Regions from separate parts of the Colwellia sp. RE-S-Sl-9 genome, predicted to be linked through region 4. Evidence: predicted binding sites of a transcription regulator. Region 4 holds the regulator's gene; each other region holds the start of a gene.

Region 1 (4,998 bases), 430 kb from region 4:
CTTTTATCAGGGCTCTTAAGTCTTGATTGGTGGCAGAAATAACCCGAACATCAACATTTCGTGTACGAGAGTCGCCAACTCTTTCGTATTGTTGTTCTTGCAAAACTCGCAGTAATTTACCTTGTAACTGGATCGGTATTTCGCCCACTTCATCTAAAAATATAGTGGCTCCATCAGCTAATTCAAAGCGCCCTATTCGATCAGATATTGCACCTGAAAAAGCTCCTTTTACATGGCCAAAAAATTCACTTTCAAATAAATCAGCAGGAATAGCCGCACAGTTAACACGAATAAGTGGCCGCGCTTTACGTTCGCTTACTTCATGTATTGCTCGAGCAATAAGTTCTTTACCTGTGCCCGATTCGCCAATAATTAACACGTTGGCGTTGGTTGGCCCAACTAATTCAATTTGTTGTACCATATGCTGCACTTGAGCACTTTGCCCAATAATTTGGTGATGATTAAAATCGGCGTTTAGCTCTTCTAATAAATAAGCATTTTCCATTTCTAGTCGACGCTTTAATGAATCAACTTCTTCCATAGCATTAAGTAGTTTTTGTTGAATACGTTTACGCTCGGTAATGTCTCTAAAAATTACCACCGCACCAATTAATATACCGTGTTCAGTTACTGGCGTACTAGTGTATTCTACTGGGATAGGTTTCCCTTCTTTTGACCAAAACACTTCGTTATCAACGCTATGTATTTCACCGTCGTTAAATGCCGCGTAAATAGGACAATCGTGCGCATGGTAATGACTTCCGTCAGGATAAGTATGGTGAATCACTTCATGCATTTTTTTACCAATAATATCTTCTCTTTTCCATCCCGTTATTTTTTCTGCCGCTAGGTTTACAAAGGTTGTATTGCCTTGATCGTCAACACCATAAATACCATCGCCTACCGCGGTTAATAACAGCTGATTTTGTCGTTCTATTTCTTCAAAAGCGGTTTCGTTTTGACGCCAATGCGCTAAACCTGATTGGTAATTAGATTCAACAATGGCCTGATGATAACGAGCAAAGCTTTCTACACTTTTTTGGCAACTCATTAATATATGTTCATCAATCTGCGTTGCGTTGATTTCTAAATGGATAATCTCGCTGTTCACTTTAATGCTTAAATCGCTCGACCATGCATCTTTTTGAATAAGTACTTGCTGAGTAAAATGTATCAGCTGCTCTAAACATTCATGAAAGAACTGCGTGACCTTATAGTTTTTTAAGTTATTATTATTTAAAGCAAATAACCTTTTGGCTTTGCTATTGGCTTGCAAAATTTGGTTATTAGTTGGGTCTATTAACAACATGGCTGTGGGGGCGTTGCTAAACAAATGATCTCGCATTTTCTTTATACCTCAGTATTACTTCTTAGTCATTTATACAATTGTTAGGCCAAACAACGAATTATCGTTACTCGAACCACGAAAAATCGTTATCAACGAAATATCGTTGACTTCAAAATCAATGACTTTTAATTTTTTACCTTAACAATCAAATGAATAGAAAAACAAATGCTATGGCACAGTTATCGCTATATCAGGTTAACGGTTTGTTTTATGTTTGAAAAAATTAGCCAAGCTAATAGCATTTCAAGAGTTTTGCTCTAAATAAGTGCAACGCATCAATAAAAGCATCTAGGTAAAAATTCAAACAATACATATTTTAAACTTAGCGAGGAAATACCATGACGATGACACGCAACGAAGTAACCGAATTAATTGTGACTCAAAAGCTTTATAAAAAAGTTTCGTGGGGAGATTTAGCAGAAGTAATCGGTTTAAGTAAAGAATGGACAACAGCCGCTTTGCTAGGCCAGATGACATTAACAGCGGATCAAGCTGAAAAAATCGGCGCAGTGCTCGACCTACCTGAAGACGCCATTATTCAACTACAAGTGGTTCCATATAAAGGTTCATTACCAACTGCAGTACCTACAGACCCACTTATTTACCGTTTTTACGAATTAATTAACGTATACGGCACCACGTTTAAAGAACTTATTCATGAAGAATTTGGCGACGGCATCATGAGTGCTATCGATTTTAATATGGACTTAAAACGAGAACCTAACGAGAACGGCGATAGGGTTCAAATTCTATTAAGCGGGAAGTTTTTACCTTACAAAACTTACTAACCATTAATAATAAAACTAAATTAAGTGAGAAATAATCATGGCTTATATTGAACCCAGTGAATTCGTAACCAAAATGGTCGATTCTGGTGAGCAGAAAGTTTACATGTCTACCAAAGACACTATTATTCGTGCCTTTATGGCTGGCGCTATTCTTGGCTTAGCCGCTATTTTTGCTATTACCGTAGCCACTAAAACTGGCAGCCCTATTTTAGGCGCTTGTTTATTCCCTGTTGGCTTTATTATGTTGTACCTAATGAAGTTTGATTTATTAACCGGTGTGTTTACGTTAGTGCCTTTAGCCTTATTGGATAAACGACCTGGTGTTACCTTTGGCGGCGTTATGCGCAATTGGGGCTTGGTGTTTGTGGGGAACTTTGCCGGTGCGATGACCACCGCTTTCTTTATGTCGTTTATTTTAACCTATGGTTATTCGGCTGATGGTGGTGCTATTGCTGCTAAAGTCGCTTCAATCGGTGAATCGAGAACCTTAGGCTATCAAGAACATGGTATTGGTGGTTGGTTAACGATTTTTATTCGCGGTATGTTGTGTAACTGGATGGTGTCTATGGGCGTGGTTGGCGCGATGATTTCAACTTCTGCCGGTGCTAAAATGGCCGCTATGTGGATGCCTGTTATGCTGTTCTTCTTTATGGGTTTTGAGCATTCTATTGTGAATATGTTTTTATTCCCGTTTTCTATGATAATGGGTGGCGACTTTACCGTTTACGATTATTTATTGTGGAATGAAATTCCGACGGTTTTAGGTAATTTAGCGGGTGGGTTATTATTAGTCGGTTTACCTCTTTATTTAACGCATGTTAAAACATCGCCTGAGCGTAAACTTTCGTAAGGCGCTTTATTAAAAGCATGTTATTAATACAAATGAGTATTTAGCAGTTTCAGGCTTCGTAATTAACTTTACGAAGCCTTTTTTATTCTTAGAAGTTCATCTACAAATGCTTTTCTTTAGACCAACGAACAAGCTTTTCAACATGTGCGCCTGAGCTCATTATTAAATGACATACTTGCAATAACCCTTTTTGATGGCAATCTTCAAGTGCTTCACCACTCAACTTCGCTAAATTGTCTTTATTGATAGTGTATAATCCATTCATTTTAGAAGGAAATTCAGCCCCTAAATCAAGCTCTAATGTTATAGGTTCTAATAAATCATATTTAGATAATGCTTCTAGTATTTTATTCGTTTGCTGCGTGCCTGCCATTAGCTGAGCAAAAGTATTTTGAATACGTTGTAAATACCCTGTAGCTTGCCCTTTTTCATCAAATATTTTTTCACCTAACTCTTTTTGAACTAGCGGATTAGCGACATCCAAAGCAATACGACCACCAGAAAAGTCACCTTCTTCTGAAAGTATCGCATGAAAAGGCCTACGTAATATTTCAAGAGGTAAATATCTTGCTTGCCAAACATTCTTTTGTATATAAAGGTTCTCAGCTGATTCTATACCTAATAAAGCATTCATAAGAAACTGCCCAGTATTAGGGTTTTTTGTTATAAAAATAGCGTACTCGTGAACAAGTGTACTTAACTCACCTACAGTTACGTAAGCTGTATTGATCTGATTCTCAGGAACATCAACTAATAATGTATTAATTTTAATATTACGATGCTTCACCGTATCGAGTAATTCAATAGTATTTTTTGTCATCTTTATCTCAATGAATTAAATTTTTGAAAGACCATATTTATAAATTTTATTTAGTAGGTCACGATTTGTAGGTAGAGTAGATAATAACTGTTTTTCCCTATCTTTATTAAGCATTACTTGCTGCTTTACATAATTTTTTATATAAGGTTCAAGTTCAAACAATGCTTTAGTACGAAATTTACTACCGTATAATATAAATTGATAACTCGTCGCTTGAAAAAGCTCTCCTGTCGCTTCAAAATCATGTCCATTAGGTATTTTGTTTTTCCATAAAACCATTAATTCTTGCAAGCGTTTAGGTATAGAAGCTTCTGCTTTATTATCTTGCCAAAAAGGCGCTGTTCGATTACTTAAAATATAATGTAATTTTAGAAAATCAATCGCTCTTCCCCAACGATAAGTAAACTTATCGTTAAAACGTTTGGCTGATATATCCATTACACTTGTAGTGAGTGGTAATTGTTCAGCAATGAACATAGCTGATAACTCAACTAAAACTAATGCAGAAGCCTCTAAGGGTTCAAGAAAACCCGCAGATAAACCGACAGCTACACAGTTTTTATGCCAAAATTTTTCTCTATAACCTGATTTAAAATTAATCTCTCTTATAGACAGGTTGTCAGTATTGCCACCTGTAGATTTTATATAAGATAATAAATCGTCTGTTGCCTGCTGTTTAGAAGCATGTTTGCTAGAATATACGTATCCTACACCTCGCCGGCTTGGTAGCCCTATATCCCATATCCAACCTGCATCTTGCGCTGTAGATTGCGTATAAGAAGCGATAGGAGCATTTTCATCAGTATATTGAACTTGAGCAGCTAATGCAGTGTCAGCAAAAAGAATATCATTAACACTCTTAAACTTAACCCCTAATGTTTGCCCCAATAGTAAAGATTTAAAGCCAGTGCAATCAATAAAGAGATCGCCTTCAATGCTATTACCATTATCAAAAGTGACTGAAGTGATATTTTCATTGTCATCTTGATTCACTTTCTCTACTTCAGCTAATACATGCTTAATACCTAAATTTTTAACGCCATGCTTTTGTAAAAAAACAGCGAATAGCCCCGCATTTAAATGGTAACCATAATTAGTTGATGATTTATATTCAGGGTCTGTTATTTTTTTAGGTGCTAAAGATTGCTCAAAAATTTCATGCTGTACAGAAAAATGCTTTGAAAAGGGCTCT
Region 2 (4,998 bases), 440 kb from region 4:
TCGCATCAAGCACTAGTCATAGCGACAATAAAACAAAAAATTAAGCCGTGTTTTTTTGCCGGCCTAACCACCACTATTGGTTTTGGTTCGCTTATTTTTAGTGGTGTACAGCCTGTTATTAGTTTTGGTTGGATGATGGTTGTTGCCATGCTGGTTAGCTTTATTGTGAGCTTGGTGTTTTTCCCTGCATTACTTATCGCTTTTTTTAATAAACAAACCTACGTGACCGAACACAAAGTGGTTGAAAAAAGTATGCAATGGTTTGCTCGTACGGTTATTCATAAACCTAAGCGCATTGTGGTGAGTTCGGTATTGCTAACGGTAATTGGTTTAGGCGGTTGTTTGTTATTAACGGCAGAAAATAGCTTTTTAAATTACTTTGACGAGTCTACCGATGTACGCAAAGAATTAACTTTTATCGACCAGCAATTTGGTGGTTCTACGCCATTCGACCTTTTGTACAATATTCCTGAAAACGAAACAAAAACCGATTTAGTTATTTCAGCCGATACCGTAAAAACCATTACGAACATTCAAAACATGTTGGTAAAAAACGAAGCGATTGGCGCCATAACATCGGTTGCTGACTTTACTAAAATAGCCCAAGTGGTTAATGGTAAACCGTTAACCGAATACGAGTTAACGGCATTGTATAACAGCCTGTCGCCTGACTTACAAAAAGACCTTTTTGGTGCGTATTTCTCTGAAAGCGATAATCAAGCACGTATTTCAATGCGAGTGCAAGACAGCACCGAAGGATTAAACAGGGCAGACCTACTGGCAAATATTCATAAAGAATTAAACACATTAGGCGTACAAAAAGATCAATACACATTAACCAGCTTATTCATATTGTACGAAGACATACTATCGCGCTTAGTTAATTCGCAAATTGTTACGTTAGCCATTGTGTACGGTGCAATGGCAATAACGTTAATGATCATATTTTCATCTTTTAAAGTGGCGATTATTGCCCTGATCCCTAACTTTATAACAACAGCCGTTATTATGGGAGTAATGGGGATTTTTTCGATACCACTCGATTTAATGACCATTACAATAGCAGCCGTCGCGATGGGGATCTCGATGGACGATACCATACATTATGTGCATCGTTATTTGGCCGAATTAAAAAGCAGTAACAACGACAATATCGACACCGAGAACAAACCGAACATTGTGCTAAAAACCAATAGTTCGGTAGGTTATGCACTTATCTATACCACCACGGTTATTGTTGTTGGCTTTGGCTCACTAGTATTCTCAAACTTTGTTCCTAGTATGTTGTTTGGCTTACTTACCAGTATCGCCATGATAGTCGCGTTAGTGACCGACATTACTATTTTACCTGTGCTTTTAAAAAAATATGTTAATGCGCAATCAGGTAAATAGAACTTGATGATGTAAGTAAAGCTTAGTTCGGCTCAAGTAATTCATTAAACGCCATTGTTGTAGCAACAATGGCGTTTTTATTTATCTAGTAAATACGAATGTAACTTTTACATTATGGCTTGTAAAAAGCGCTATAAATAATAACCTAACAAATCGCCAAAAATTAAATATCCTTTAAAAATCAATTTGTTATGGTTTGGCATGATAGTCGCAACAGTTAAAGTGAATTAATTTAAAGGAGAATATTATGAAAAACTCAATTCGTTCTATTGTTACAGTAACGTTATTAACTCTTGGTTCAACTGCAGCTTATGCAGACAACACATGGGAAGATAGATCTAAAGATGCATGGTTAGACGGTAAAGCCGAAAGCACTTTACTATTTAACGGTAACTTAAATTCCTTTGATATAAACACAGACGTTCAAAGTGGCGTTGTTATTCTTACTGGTAAGGTTGATAGCGAAGTAGATAAAGCCTTAGCTGGCGAGTTAGTTGAAAGCTTAGAAGGCGTAAAGTCAGTAGAAAACAAGCTTACCGTACTAGAGAAAGACAACGGTGAAGACGCGCAAATTTTAGTGTCGTTAACCGACTCGAAAGTTGAAGCGGTTGTTAAAACCAAACTGTTACTAGAGTCAGAAGTAAGTGGTACTAACATCGAAGTAGAAGTTGAAAACGGTGTAGTAACACTAATGGGTGAGGTGGATTCAGACAGCGCTAAAGAATTAGCCGTAGCCATTGCTACCAATACTAAAGACGTTAAGTCGGTTATTAATAAATTAGAAGTTGCATTAAGTTAATTTATTAAGCTTTTTAAAAAAGCACACTTCGGTGTGCTTTACTTTATTTAATGCTAAACCCAATACAACTATTCGTGATGAAGCTGATATAATGAGCAAGCGAACATTTTTACATTAAGGAGAATATAAAATGAAACGCCAAGCTTATTTAAAAGAGGATGTTTATCAATTGTCATCTACTCAAAAAAAACTGCATTTAGTATCAAGCACTGAAACTAAAACAAAGTTAACGCTATTGTTAGTGCACGAGTTTGAGCAGCAGTTAAATCAGTGGGTTGATATTTTTGATAATGATTACACCGTAAAAACGGCAGTTGATGCCATAGGTGCTTTAAAAATAATTTTAGATGAGAAAATTGATTTAATTCTATCATCTACCCATTTACCCGACATGTCAGGATTAGACGTGTGTAAATTTGTCAAACAACACGTTACCACCCAACATATTCAAGTTATTTTTGTGAGTGATCACTACAGCGAATTTGAAGAAGAAAAAGCCTTATCATTAGGCGCAATTGACTACATATCAAACGAAACAGGTTCTAATATTTTATTTAAACGTGTAAAAAATCACATGAAATTAGTAAAACGCAGTAAAGAGCTTGAGCAGGTTTCCAAAACCGATGCACTAACGGGTCTAGCCAATAGAATGTCGTTCGACACACAATTAAAAGAAGAATGGCAAGCCGCTATACGAGGCGAAAGTTCAGTTGCACTTATTATGATTGATATAGACAACTTTAAGTTTTACAACGACGAATTTGGCCATGTAAAAGGTGATGAATGCTTAGCACAAGTGGCACAATGTTTAGCCAGCACTAAACACCGTTCTAAAGACTTTGTAGCCAGATTTGGCGGCGAAGAATTTGTTATGTTATTGCCTTTTACCGATTTAGAAGGCGCGAAAAAAATCGCTAAAAATATTGTTGAGTCAGTTAACAACTTAAATATTCTTCATTCACCGAAAGCGCAACATCGCAATGTAACCATTAGCGCTGGCGTTACAGCCTATTCTCCAACCTATAAAAACAAAGCCGATTTAAACCCGTCAGACTTTATTAAAAAAGCAGATATAAAACTGTATCAAGCCAAAAAATATGGCCGCAATAAATACTGTTTTTAAGGTAAGTCATAAAAAAAACAGTAAACAATAATTAATAGAACACATCTAGAAATCCCCTCCAGCAGATCACCTCATTATATTTAGCTTGCCCATTAATTACATGGGTAATGCTGAAACCAATATTATGCCCTCGTAATCATCAGTTAAGTTTTTAAGCTTGGTAATTTATCAGATTGAATTTACTGTGATTTCTGGTAAGTTGTTAGATATGGAAGTGGGCGTTGCATTGAAGCGTTTATATAAGTTGTTGTGTGTCTAAGGAATTTCGACTATGGATTGTCCAAAGTGTAAAGAAAAAGCGATCAAGTTTACTGATTGGATTCGAGCTAAAAATGCATTCTCAACAAGCTGCACTAGCTGTGGTATTAATTTGAAAGCTAATAATTTTGTCTATCTCAACTTTATAATAACTTTACTCGTTATGTGCTTATTATTTCCTTATGTTGAAGATGTTTTAAGTTATTTAGATATACACATTGAAGTTTCAAAATTTAAGATTGTAGTTTTGCTACCTGTTATTTTTATTGGAGGTGTTTTAGGCTGGTGTTTTGGCGGGTACAAAGTTAAAACTTAACATGTTATTACAAAGGAAGGTGGTTGGCTTTTACTTCTTCGTTTCTAAGATTAGCTAACAAGTTTTTTGATTAACAATATTGTATAAGTCATAGGAAATAGGCTCTTGGAATTATATATTATAGTGATTATTCAGTTTTTAATTTTAATGGGTATTGGAAGTCTTTTTTTCTTTAGGAAATTTTTATTCTCTTACTCATCAGAAAAAGGTAAAAATTTAGCTACAAAAGAAGATATTGAAAGTATTACTAAAAAAATTGAGGATGTGAAGTTAGTTCATGCGAAGCAGTTAGAATCAACTAGAGCTGAATTATCCTCTCAAATCAATACTCACGGCTTCAGATATGAGAAAGAATATGAAGTTTTAGCAGAACTTTCAGCTCTTTTAGTGGACGTTCGAGATGCGAGTTTAAGTTTACGTCCAGCATTGGACTTTGTTGTTCCAAATAAGACGGACGAAGAAGTAAAAAAAGAAAGATTAACTCGATACTTTGATGCTTTAAGAGCGCTTTATGTCATTCGTGAAAAGAAAAGACCTTTCTATCCTAGCGAAATATATCAATCAATAAGAGCTATAGAAAAAGAGAGCCGATCGGAGTCTATAGCTTATCAATACGATGATCCAAATGAAGGAAATAAACAGATAGCTTATTGGGATAAGGCAAAAGAAAACCAAGATAAAATTACAGAATTGGCTGAAGATTCTATGGGTAAGATTAGGGAAAGAGTCACTAAGTGGGAAACTTTGACAAGTGGTTGATAACCACACATTCATAAGAACTTTTTCTACGTAGTTTTTAAAGGCTTAGTAAAGCATTACAATACTACTTAAAGGATTAAGGATAGTGCCACATATCGATGAATCGTCACCACGCATAGCCAAATCATCAATATCCCTAAATAAACTCGTTTTGTTGGTTTGTTTACTTGTGATTGCATACTTTGGGTATGACAGATTTACTTTGCATCAAACAGAGCAACAAGAAACCGCAGTTTATATTTTAGAGCCTCAATTTAATGATATTTATTTTTTAGATTTAAGGTTACTCAATGGTAAATTAGATCTTAAAAACAAATATCAATTAGCTAAAGTTGTTCGTGTTAGTGAGGA
Region 3 (4,998 bases), 1.3 Mb from region 4:
TAGCACGTACTAAAGTATTTAAAGTAACTCCCGGTTGGAATACAAACATACGGTCATCGCTTTCGTTAACGTTTACTGAAGATTGCGTTGTTATAGCGGTATCACCTTCTGCAAAAGCATTAGGTTGTGAAACATCTTGTACCTCATTAATAGTAACCGTAATTCCGCCATGAGTTATCGCTGCAGGTAATAATCGAACATCAGAACCAATAACAATAGTACCTGTTCGTGAGTTAACAATAATTTTTGCAGAGGATCTATCCGGTTCAAATTCTAAATTTTCAAGTGTGGACAAAAAGCTTACTCGGTCGGCAATATCTCGCGGTGCAGTTACCGTAACTGAAGTTGCGTCAATAGCTCGAGCTGAGCCAGCAATAAGATCGTTAATGGTGTCAGATAATCGCTTAGCTGTGGTAAAATCAGAGTGATGTAAATTAAAGGTTATATGATCACCCGATGAAAAAGGGGAAATAACTTCTTTCTCAACCATAGCACCATTTGCTATACGCCCAACAGTGGGTGTATTAACAACAATTTTAGAGCCATCTAAACCTTCAGCACCTAAGCCACCAACAACTAAACTCCCTTGAGCGACAGCATAAGCATTACCATCTACTCCCATTAAAATGGTTTGTAGTAAAGTTCCCCCACGTAAACTCTGTGCTGATCCCATAGAAGAAACAGTCACATCGATTTTTTGACCAGGTTTAGCAAAAGCTTCAAGCTCTGCATGAACGGCAACAGCGGCAACATTTTTAATTTTAGGCTTTAAGTTTGCCGGCATAGTGATACCGAAATTACTTAACATGGTTTTAAAACTTTGTTCGGTAAATGGACTTTGTTCACCTGTTCCAGGTAAACCTACCACTAAACCATAACCTAAAAGCTGATTAGATCTTACGCCAGCCACATCGGCTAAATCTTTAATACGTTGAGCATTTACCGAGTGTGTAAATAAGCACACGATAATAAGACTGAATTTACACAACTGCTTAATTAACTGCTTCATAGTAATACCTTATTTATGGATGATTTTATAAAGCTAAGCTTTATAAAGGCCACCATGAGCTACCGAAAAATTTAGACAACCAGCCTTGTTCTTGTGCGTCAGCAAAAGCTCCTGTACCAGCATATTGAATACGAGCATTCGCCACTTTGCTTGACATAATCGTGTTGCCTGAACTGATATCTTGAGCGCGAATAATACCGGTTAGTCGTACATATTCGTCGCCATTGTTTAACGACATCCATTTTTCACCACGTATCATTAGATTTCCGTTGGGTAAAACACGTAATACATGAACTGAAATATTGCCTGTTAAACTGTTACTTTGATCTGATTTAGAATCGCCCGAGAAGTCTGAACTTTGGTTGTAGCCAAATTCCAACGAGTCTCCTTTAAAAGTGATAGGCGCTCCACCTAAACCAATAACCGAACCTAATAGTGAACTGTTGTCTTTTTTAAGCTCTGTTTTTGCATTTTTCTGTGCTTGTGTATTTTCGCTTAACACAACAGAAATAATATCGCCGACACGATGCGCCTTAGAATCCGAATAAATATTATTGACGTAATTTTCTTTAAATAATGACCCTGTGGGTACAATAGGTTCTTCTTCCATTTCAGGCATTATTGGAGCAAAATCAGGATCATTAGGTAATATTTTTGCGTTTTCAATACTTGCACAACCTGACAATTGAATAAGTAAAACACTTAGTAATATTAAATATTTCATGACTCCTCTCCTCTTTCTTTGTATCAATAGAAATAATTTTAAATAGCTCAACAATCTATAATTGTTGATTGATGTAACTCAGCATTTGATCAACAGCAGAAATAACTTTCGAATTCATTTCATAAACACGCTGGCTTTCAATTAAGTTAACCAATTCTTCTGTGGTATTTACGTTTGAGGTTTCTAAAGCACCTTGAACAATCATGCCGTAACCTTCTAAACCAGGAACACCTTGTTGAGGAGCACCACTCACAGCAGTCTCTGAATATAAATTTTGCCCTATCGGCTCTAACCCCGTAGGATTAATAAAATTGACGGTATTAATTTGACCAATAACCGCTGGTTCTGCTTGCCCTTGCAGTTTTACTGAAACTTCACCGTCTTGAGATACGGTAATAGATAAAGCATCAGGCGGAATGGTAATTTGAGGTTGCATTAAATAGCCAGCACCTGGCGTAACAACATTACCTTCCTCATCCATTGTAAACTGCCCGTTACGTGTGTATCCCGAACTTCCATCTGGCATTAATATTTCAAAAAAACCTTCACCTTGAATCATTAAATCTAATGAATTATCGGTAGTTAACATATCGCCTTGCGTGTGTATTTTTTGGGTAGCTACCACTTTAGTACCCGCACCTAGCATTAATCCTGATGGCATTTCAGTATCTTGTGCTGATTTACCGCCAGGTTGATTAATTGTTTGGTACAGTAAATCTTCAAAAACCGCTCGACTCTTTTTAAACCCAACCGTACTTGCGTTAGCTAAGTTGTTAGATATAACGGCAATTTCTTTGTTTTGTGCATCTAAGCCGGTTTTACTGATCCATAATGCTGCGTTCATATATCACCTCAAAATTCATTTAGAAAGCACGGAGTAAAGCAGAAGCACTTGAGTCTACTTCTTCAGCGGTTTTCATTAATTTTAATTGCATTTCAAACTGTCTTTGTAATGCGATCATGTCTGTCATTTCACCAACAGGATTAACATTGCTTGATTCAAGCATGCCACTCATCACTTTAACGCTGACATCTGCTTCTTCAATGTTGTTGTCTTTTCGTCTAAACAAGCCATCGTTACCCTTTTCAAGTGCACGAACATTTGGGTTAACGAATTTGATACGGGCTACTTCTTCTTGTGTAGTAACAGGAGCGCCTTCAGGCTGAACCATAATGGTTCCGTCGCGACTTATTTGAATATTATTTATAGGTAGAGGTAAAAAAATAGGCCCTGCATCGCCTACGACTAACTCGCCATTTGTTGTTTCTAGCGCACCCGTTTCAGTTAAGCGTAAATGACCATTTCGAGTGTATGCTTCTGAACCATCTTTAGATTGAACAGCTAACCAACCAGGACCTTCAATAGCAATATCAAGCGAACGTCCTGTAGATGACAAAGCTCCACTGTCAAAGTTTTGGCTGGCCACTTCAGTCATAGAAAATACCCGAGAAGGTAGTCCTTCGCCAAAAGCTTGCATTGATCTCGCTTGTGCTAAATCAGCCCTAAAGCCTGTAGTTTTTGCATTCGCCAGATTATTAGCATTAACCGCTAAGGCCTGCATATTTTGCTTCGCTCCACTCATAGCGATATAAAGCATTTTATCCATAACGAATCTCTATCAAATTAATCTGATATTAGAAATGCAATATAAGTGCCATAAAAAAGAAAGGTAGATAAGGAGGTATGATGTAAAGTAGGCCTACGGCTGTAAACCTACTCTCGTTATATTCAAGCTAATTGGCCTGACTTGAAGATATCTTCTTGAATAATAAAGTAAGATTTAATCGAATAAAATGCTTTAATTTTTTAAACCACGTACCCATTACAAGTTGATACAAAACAGGAATAACAAACATAGTTAAGCTTGATGAAAACAGTAACCCCCAAACAATTGACGTTGCAACAGGCGACCAAATAAGTGAATGCCCACCTAAACCAGAAGCTAATGAAAACAAGCCAGCAACCGTTGTAAGTGTTGTAATTAATATAGGTAACATACGTCGTCTAGCAGCATAAAAGGTAGAGTGTGTTAATGTCATACCTTTTTTAATGTTTTCATTGGCGGTTGAAATTAACACAATAGATGAGTTAACCGCTATCCCTGCTAACGCAACAATACCGTACATGGTAAACAAACTTAATGGGTCTCTTGAAACGAGTAAACCAAGAATTACGCCAACGAATGCTAGTGGTACCGTTAATAAAATCATCAAAGGCTGAAAGTAACTTTGGAATTGTGTACTTAAAATTAAATACATTAAGCCAATACCAAATAAAAATAGCATGCCCATTGCATCAATACTTTCTTGAATATCATCAAGCTCACCCGAAAAATCTAAAGACGTATTAGGGAAATCTGTCGCTATAGTTGCCCAATGCACTTTAATTAACTCATTCGCTTCTACAGTATCTATAACGTTTTTATCAATATCTGATTCTAACGTTATTGCTCGCTTAAAGTTGTAATGCCTTAAATTACCTTTTACCTGAACTGTTTCTATATGCACTAAATCTCTTAGTTCAATATTACTTCCTGAAGGGGTTGGTACGGTTAACTGCAATAAGGCATCTATATTTTCAAACTGATTAATTTCAGCTGCCGCCGACTTAACGCGTAACGCTATTCTGTCGCCTTCTCTTTGAATATAACTGACAATCTCACCATCAATTAACATTTTAACTGAACGTTGAACATCGCTTGGTGATATGCCAAAACGATTAATAGCATCGTTATTTAAAGTAAGCTGTAAACCAAAACGCCCTTTAGAGTCATCATCAATAATATCTTTATAGCGTTCATCTTTTTTCATAAATCGGGTGAGTGCATCTGTTGCTAAACGTAGCTCTTGGTAATCATCCCCCCTTACTTTAATACTAACTGGTTTGCTTGTTGGTGGGCCCCCAGCTAGCTTTAAAAATGAAATATTGGTAGGGCCAACAACGCCTGATAAAGCTTTACGTGTATCTTCAATTAACTCTTCAACACTTCTCATATCACCTTGTTTAGGTTTAAGAGAAACGAGTACTTGCCCTAATTGGTCGCCAAATAGTGGCGCCATTTCAGTAAACATTTGTCCTGCGTAACTAACAACCGAACGAGTTTCATCTTCTTTAAGCTCTTGTTTTACCAGTATTTCAACATCTTGCACTTTTTTCATGGTGTCTTGCAATGAACTTGTTGGGGGCATTTCTACATTAATATAAAATAAGCGTATGGTATCAGCAGCAAAAAAATCAGTTCTAACTAAGCCAGCAGCGATTGCA
Region 4 (4,998 bases):
AAAGCTAAGTCATAAGAGGGCATGTTTTGCAGTAACTTTCGAACGTAAACAAACATACCGCTACCGAGTGCGGCATTAACTTCTAGGAGTTTTTGTTGGTTATATTCTTGTTCTGCAATTTCTGGCATAAAACCCTTCATTTAGCTTCTTAGGCGGATTATGTTTACTTCATACTTTGAATTCTACTGAAAAAGAACTCGTAATAATTGATGTTGTGTTATATCAAGTTGAATCATAAATGGCTAAGTGGCCAATTAATTAACTTGGTATCATTTATGAGTAACGCTAAATAGTACACATTATCTGTATTGAGTATGACAATATTTGGGGGTACTTATGACAGTTAGTTTAACTTAACTTAATTGTTTTTTCAGCTTTTTTCTAGTGAATGTTGTGATAGAGAACTTACAACGCGGTTATTCTTCTTCGTCAAATTTGTCAGAAAACAATTGGCAAATACTTTTTATTGCTTCTTCCGCATCAACACCTTCCGTTACAACTGTAACGGTTTTACCTTGGCTACCAGCTAATAGCATTAACCCCATAATACTACTTGCATCAGCAGAGTTATCATCTAAAGAAACAGTTACTGAGGTATTAAATTTTTGACATAACTGTGCCAGTTTTGTTGCCGCGCGGGCATGTAAGCCAAGTTTATTAGTTATAACTAGGGTTTTTTCACATTTTTTCATGGGATAACCTTATATCTACGCCACCCTTAGGTACTTGCTATGGTGATGTCTCTGTGTCGTGATTGAACATCTTCGCGTTCTTTTCTTAAATTATTTGCTAGAAGCTCAGCTATGTAGACTGAACGGTGCTTTCCGCCAGTACAGCCAATAGCAATGGTAACATAACTTCGGTTGTTACGTTCTAAGTGAGGTAACCAGGTCATCATAAAACTATTAATCTGCCATATAAATTTAGTGACTATGGGTTGGCTTGATAAATAGTCTTTTACCGGTTGATCTAATCCTGTATAGGCTTTTAATTCTTTATCCCAAAAGGGATTAGGAAGAAAGCGTGCATCAAACACATAATCAGCATCTTGCGGTACGCCATGCTTAAAACCAAATGATTCAAATACAACCACCATAGAGCCAGACTTTTTACCCAAAATACGCTCTCTTACTAAATCTGCAAGTTGGTGAGGCGATAGTTGGCTGGTATTAATGTATAAACCTGTACGGGTAGATATTGGTTCTAATAATTTTTTTTCCAAGGCGATAGCCTGATCGAGAGCTATATTTTGCTTAATGAGAGGATGTAACCTTCTTGTTTCACTGAATCGTCTAATTAAATCACTGTCATCAGCATCTAGGTATAAAATATTTAAATCAACAGTACTAGGGAGATAGTCTAATATTTCAGAAACATCTTGAGGGTTGTTAGGTAAATTACGTACGTCAATGCTCACTGCGACATTTTCATAATCATTGATAACGGTATGTGTTAGTGCCGGTAGTAAATTAACTGGAATATTGTCGACACAATAATAACCTAGATCTTCTAACACTCTTAATGCGACAGACTTTCCTGAACCAGAACGTCCACTTACTATGATTAACTTCATTGAACTGTTCGTTCCTTTTTATAACGACTAATTTCTATTTTCTTGAATAAGATTATACAAAGCTTCATTGCTTTGGCATTTACGCACTTGTTTTGCTATTTGCTTATCACTGAATAGCTTAGCAATACTCTGCAAAGTGGTTAAATGTTCTTTACAAGCGTCTTCGGGAACGAATAACGCAATAAAAATATCAACAGGCTTGTTGTCGATTGCGTCAAAATCTACAGGTATATCGGTAGTTACAATAATTGCTACAACTGATTTTGCATTAGGTAAACGACCATGAGGAATAGCAATACCGTTGCCTATTCCTGTTGATCCTAGTTTTTCTCTTGCGATTAGGCTTTCGAGTAATTCGTATGCACTATGTTCAACAATTTTATCTGCTGCTATGGTACAAATTTTATCGAGAACGCGCTTTTTGCTAGAGCCAGATACTGCACAAAATGTGCAATCTGGCATTAAGATATCTTGCAAAGTCATAATTACTACTAAAGCCTGTTTTTTATAGGTTAATGGTGGGTTGTTTTGCCTTTGTGTTTTAATATTTGACGATCTAGTTTATCGATTAAAGCGTCAATTGAGGCATACATATCATGGTTTTCTGCTGTAGCATGTACTTCTGTTCCCTTTAAATGAACAGTAGATTCAGCTATTTGATTTGATTTTTCAATGGTTAACACAACATGAACATTATTGATCTGATCAAAATGACGTTCTAATTTTGAAAATTTCGTATTAACGTATTCGCGTAAAGAGTTTGTGATTTCTACATGATGACCAGTTAAATTGATTTGCATAAGTTAAACCCTCTTTTAGTGATATTTGAAAAATTAAATTAAACTTTTTCGTTGGTTTGATGGTGGAATGGACAACGATTCTCTATATTTTGCTACGGTTCGACGAGCCACTTGTATACCTTGCTCGGCGAGTATTTCTGCCATTTTATTATCACTTAATGGTTTGGCAGGAATTTCTGCGGCGACAAGTTTTTTGATAAGCTCTCTGATTGCTGTTGAGGAGCAATCGCCACCATTTTCGGTACTAACATGGCTGGAGAAGAAGTATTTAAGTTCAAATATACCTCTTGGTGTATGCATATATTTTTGTGTTGTTACACGTGAAATAGTAGATTCATGCATTTCAACGGCTTCGGCTATATCGTTTAAAACCATAGGTCGCATAGATTCAGGGCCATGCTCAAAAAAGCCTTGCTGGCGCTGAACAATACAATTAGACACTTTTAATAGTGTATCGTTTGTTGACTTCATGGTACGTGTCATTGCTGCATATTGTTGGTTAACAGACAACTTAGGCGCGGTATCTGGATTTAACTCAACAACCCAACGACCATTTTTCTTTTCAACGGATACGTCAGGAATAACATATTGATCGTCACTTTTAACTACGCTGTCACCAGGACGAGGATCTAATGATTGAATTAAGCGAAGGACTTCACGTAATTGATCTTCTTTTAAGCGTGTTTTACGCATTAACTGACGATAATCTCTACTACCTAGTAGATCGATATAATCTTTAACAACTTGCTTGGCTTCTTTTAACCAAGGCGTTGTTAGTTCAAATTGATTCAGTTGAATCAATAAACAATCAGAGACTGAACGAGCCCCTACACCTACAGGATCAAATACGTTAATTCTTTTTAGTACTGCTTGTATTTCATCGAGTTCAACACCTTCAATGCCAACACAGTCTAAAATATCTTCACAGGAAACGGTTAAATATCCAGATTCATCTATGGCTTCAATAATCGCTATTGCAATGGTTTTGTCTGTGTCACTAAAAGGTGTTAATTCCATTTGCCATAAAAGGTGATCTTGCAGCGAGTCTTTAGTTTCGCCTTGGTAGGTATAATCTTCAGAAGGAGAGCTAATGCTACCTGTGTTTGATACGCCAGCACTGTAGCTTTCGTCCCACGTAGTATCCATGTTTAACTCTTCAGGAATATCTGTGTTTCCCATGGCTTCTGTGGTTGTCATTTCATCTATAGTTGGGGAAGAGTCTTCAGTGCCGTCTGTTTTTTTTGAATCTATTTCTTTTGTCGCATTTGCGGAAAATGCATCTTCTAAATTATTGACTGATTCATCTTGGGTATTAGAAGGACTTTCATCAACTTCTAGCAAAGGATTACTCTCCAATGCCTCTTGAATTTCTTGTTGTAAATCCAACGTAGAGAGTTGCAACAGCTTGATGGCTTGTTGTAACTGCGGTGTCATCGTTAGATGTTGTCCGATACGGAGTTGTAAAGAAGGGCGCATCTACGTATTTTTTATCCTATTCATTAATAATACAAAACGATAAAACAATATAAATATTGTTGACTGCTTATAGATAACTATAGCGTAAATTGTTCACCAAGGTATACATCTCTTACATGCTGATTGGAAAGTATTTCTTCAGAGGTCCCTTCAGCGATCAGTTCACCATGACTTACAATATACGCATGCTCGCAAACATCGAGTGTTTCTCGAACATTATGGTCTGTAATTAATATACCTATACCACGTTGCTTTAAGTGAATAATAATTTTTTTTATGTCGCCAACAGAAATAGGATCTACGCCGGCAAACGGTTCATCTAATAATATAAATTTTGGGTCTGCGGCAAGTGCTCTGGCTATTTCGACTCTGCGGCGTTCACCACCAGATAAGCTCATACCTAAATTATCTTTAATATGACCAATATTAAATTCTTCCAATAAGTGCTCTAATCTTTCTTCTCGTTCGATTTCATTAAGGCCTTTTTGAGTTTGTAAGATGGCCATAATGTTATCGTATACACTTAGCTTTCTAAAAATTGAAGCTTCTTGTGGCAGATATCCAATACCTTTTCTAGCGCGTTCGTGCATAGGTAATAAGGTGACGTCTTCATCGTTAAGAACAATAGAGCCTTCATCGTTAGGAACAAGGCCGACTATCATATAAAAAGAAGTGGTTTTTCCTGCACCATTAGGCCCTAGTAAACCTACGATTTGACCAGCGTTGACCTTTAACCCTACATTTTTTACAACCTTACGACCTTTGTAAGATTTAGCTAAACCTTTTGCGATTAACGTTGAGGTAGTCATGACTTATTGAATGTCCTGAGATAAAGTGGGTTTTGTTTTTTCTTTGGGCTGAATAACTGTTTTTACTTTATCGTTTTTATTACTTTCAGCATTTACGTATTCTGTTTCTGAGTTATAGGTAATTTTACTACCGCTTACTTCGCTACCATCTTGTTTCAGTAACGCTTGCCCAGATATGGTTACGGTATTTAAAGACGGTTCATATCTGATTTCATTAGCTTGAAGATTAATAGGTTTACCGTCTTCTAATGTTTGTTCAAAGGTTGCAGGCTTACCTTTTGCTATATAGGTTTTTTCACCTGTTGTTGTGTCTGTAAGTACTTGCACTAAATCAGCTTTG

Evidence for each region. Region 4 encodes sigma-54, which starts transcription at its own class of promoters, with help from an activator protein. Its sites were predicted from a motif close to GTTGGCACGNNNNTNGNNT; they were not measured.
Region 1: cynS (cyanase) is a predicted target of sigma-54. The motif match lies at 1,518-1,536, and genes of this name have one in related genera.
Region 2: ACM9HF_RS13805 (BON domain-containing protein) is a predicted target of sigma-54. The motif match lies at 1,588-1,606, and genes of this name have one in related genera.
Region 3: flgF (flagellar basal-body rod protein FlgF) is a predicted target of sigma-54. The motif match lies at 3,375-3,393, and genes of this name have one in related genera.

The regions. Positions count from the first base shown of each region.
Region 1 covers NZ_CP182631.1:3,175,391-3,180,388, reverse strand. Annotated here, with positions in the region: gene ACM9HF_RS13780 (sigma-54 interaction domain-containing protein) at 1-1,345, opposite strand, end outside; gene cynS (cyanase) at 1,687-2,136, shown strand; gene ACM9HF_RS13770 (formate/nitrite transporter family protein) at 2,174-2,986, shown strand; gene ACM9HF_RS13765 (SapC family protein) at 3,087-3,806, opposite strand; gene ACM9HF_RS13760 (tryptophan halogenase family protein) at 3,822-4,998, opposite strand, start outside.
Region 2 covers NZ_CP182631.1:3,185,683-3,190,680, forward strand. Annotated here, with positions in the region: gene ACM9HF_RS13800 (efflux RND transporter permease subunit) at 1-1,392, shown strand, start outside; gene ACM9HF_RS13805 (BON domain-containing protein) at 1,640-2,191, shown strand; gene ACM9HF_RS13810 (GGDEF domain-containing protein) at 2,322-3,314, shown strand; gene ACM9HF_RS13815 (hypothetical protein) at 3,586-3,888, shown strand; gene ACM9HF_RS13820 (hypothetical protein) at 3,994-4,647, shown strand; gene ACM9HF_RS13825 (hypothetical protein) at 4,733-4,998, shown strand, end outside.
Region 3 covers NZ_CP182631.1:4,021,193-4,026,190, reverse strand. Annotated here, with positions in the region: gene ACM9HF_RS17435 (flagellar basal body P-ring protein FlgI) at 1-1,009, opposite strand, end outside; gene flgH (flagellar basal body L-ring protein FlgH) at 1,050-1,733, opposite strand; gene flgG (flagellar basal-body rod protein FlgG) at 1,789-2,577, opposite strand; gene flgF (flagellar basal-body rod protein FlgF) at 2,597-3,340, opposite strand; gene ACM9HF_RS17415 (efflux RND transporter permease subunit) at 3,468-4,998, opposite strand, start outside.
Region 4 covers NZ_CP182631.1:2,749,628-2,754,625, reverse strand. Annotated here, with positions in the region: gene mgtE (magnesium transporter) at 1-128, opposite strand, end outside; gene ACM9HF_RS11905 (HPr family phosphocarrier protein) at 417-692, opposite strand; gene rapZ (RNase adapter RapZ) at 719-1,573, opposite strand; gene ptsN (PTS IIA-like nitrogen regulatory protein PtsN) at 1,601-2,056, opposite strand; gene hpf (ribosome hibernation promoting factor) at 2,086-2,373, opposite strand; gene rpoN (RNA polymerase factor sigma-54) at 2,407-3,849, opposite strand; gene lptB (LPS export ABC transporter ATP-binding protein) at 3,927-4,658, opposite strand; gene lptA (lipopolysaccharide transport periplasmic protein LptA) at 4,662-4,998, opposite strand, start outside.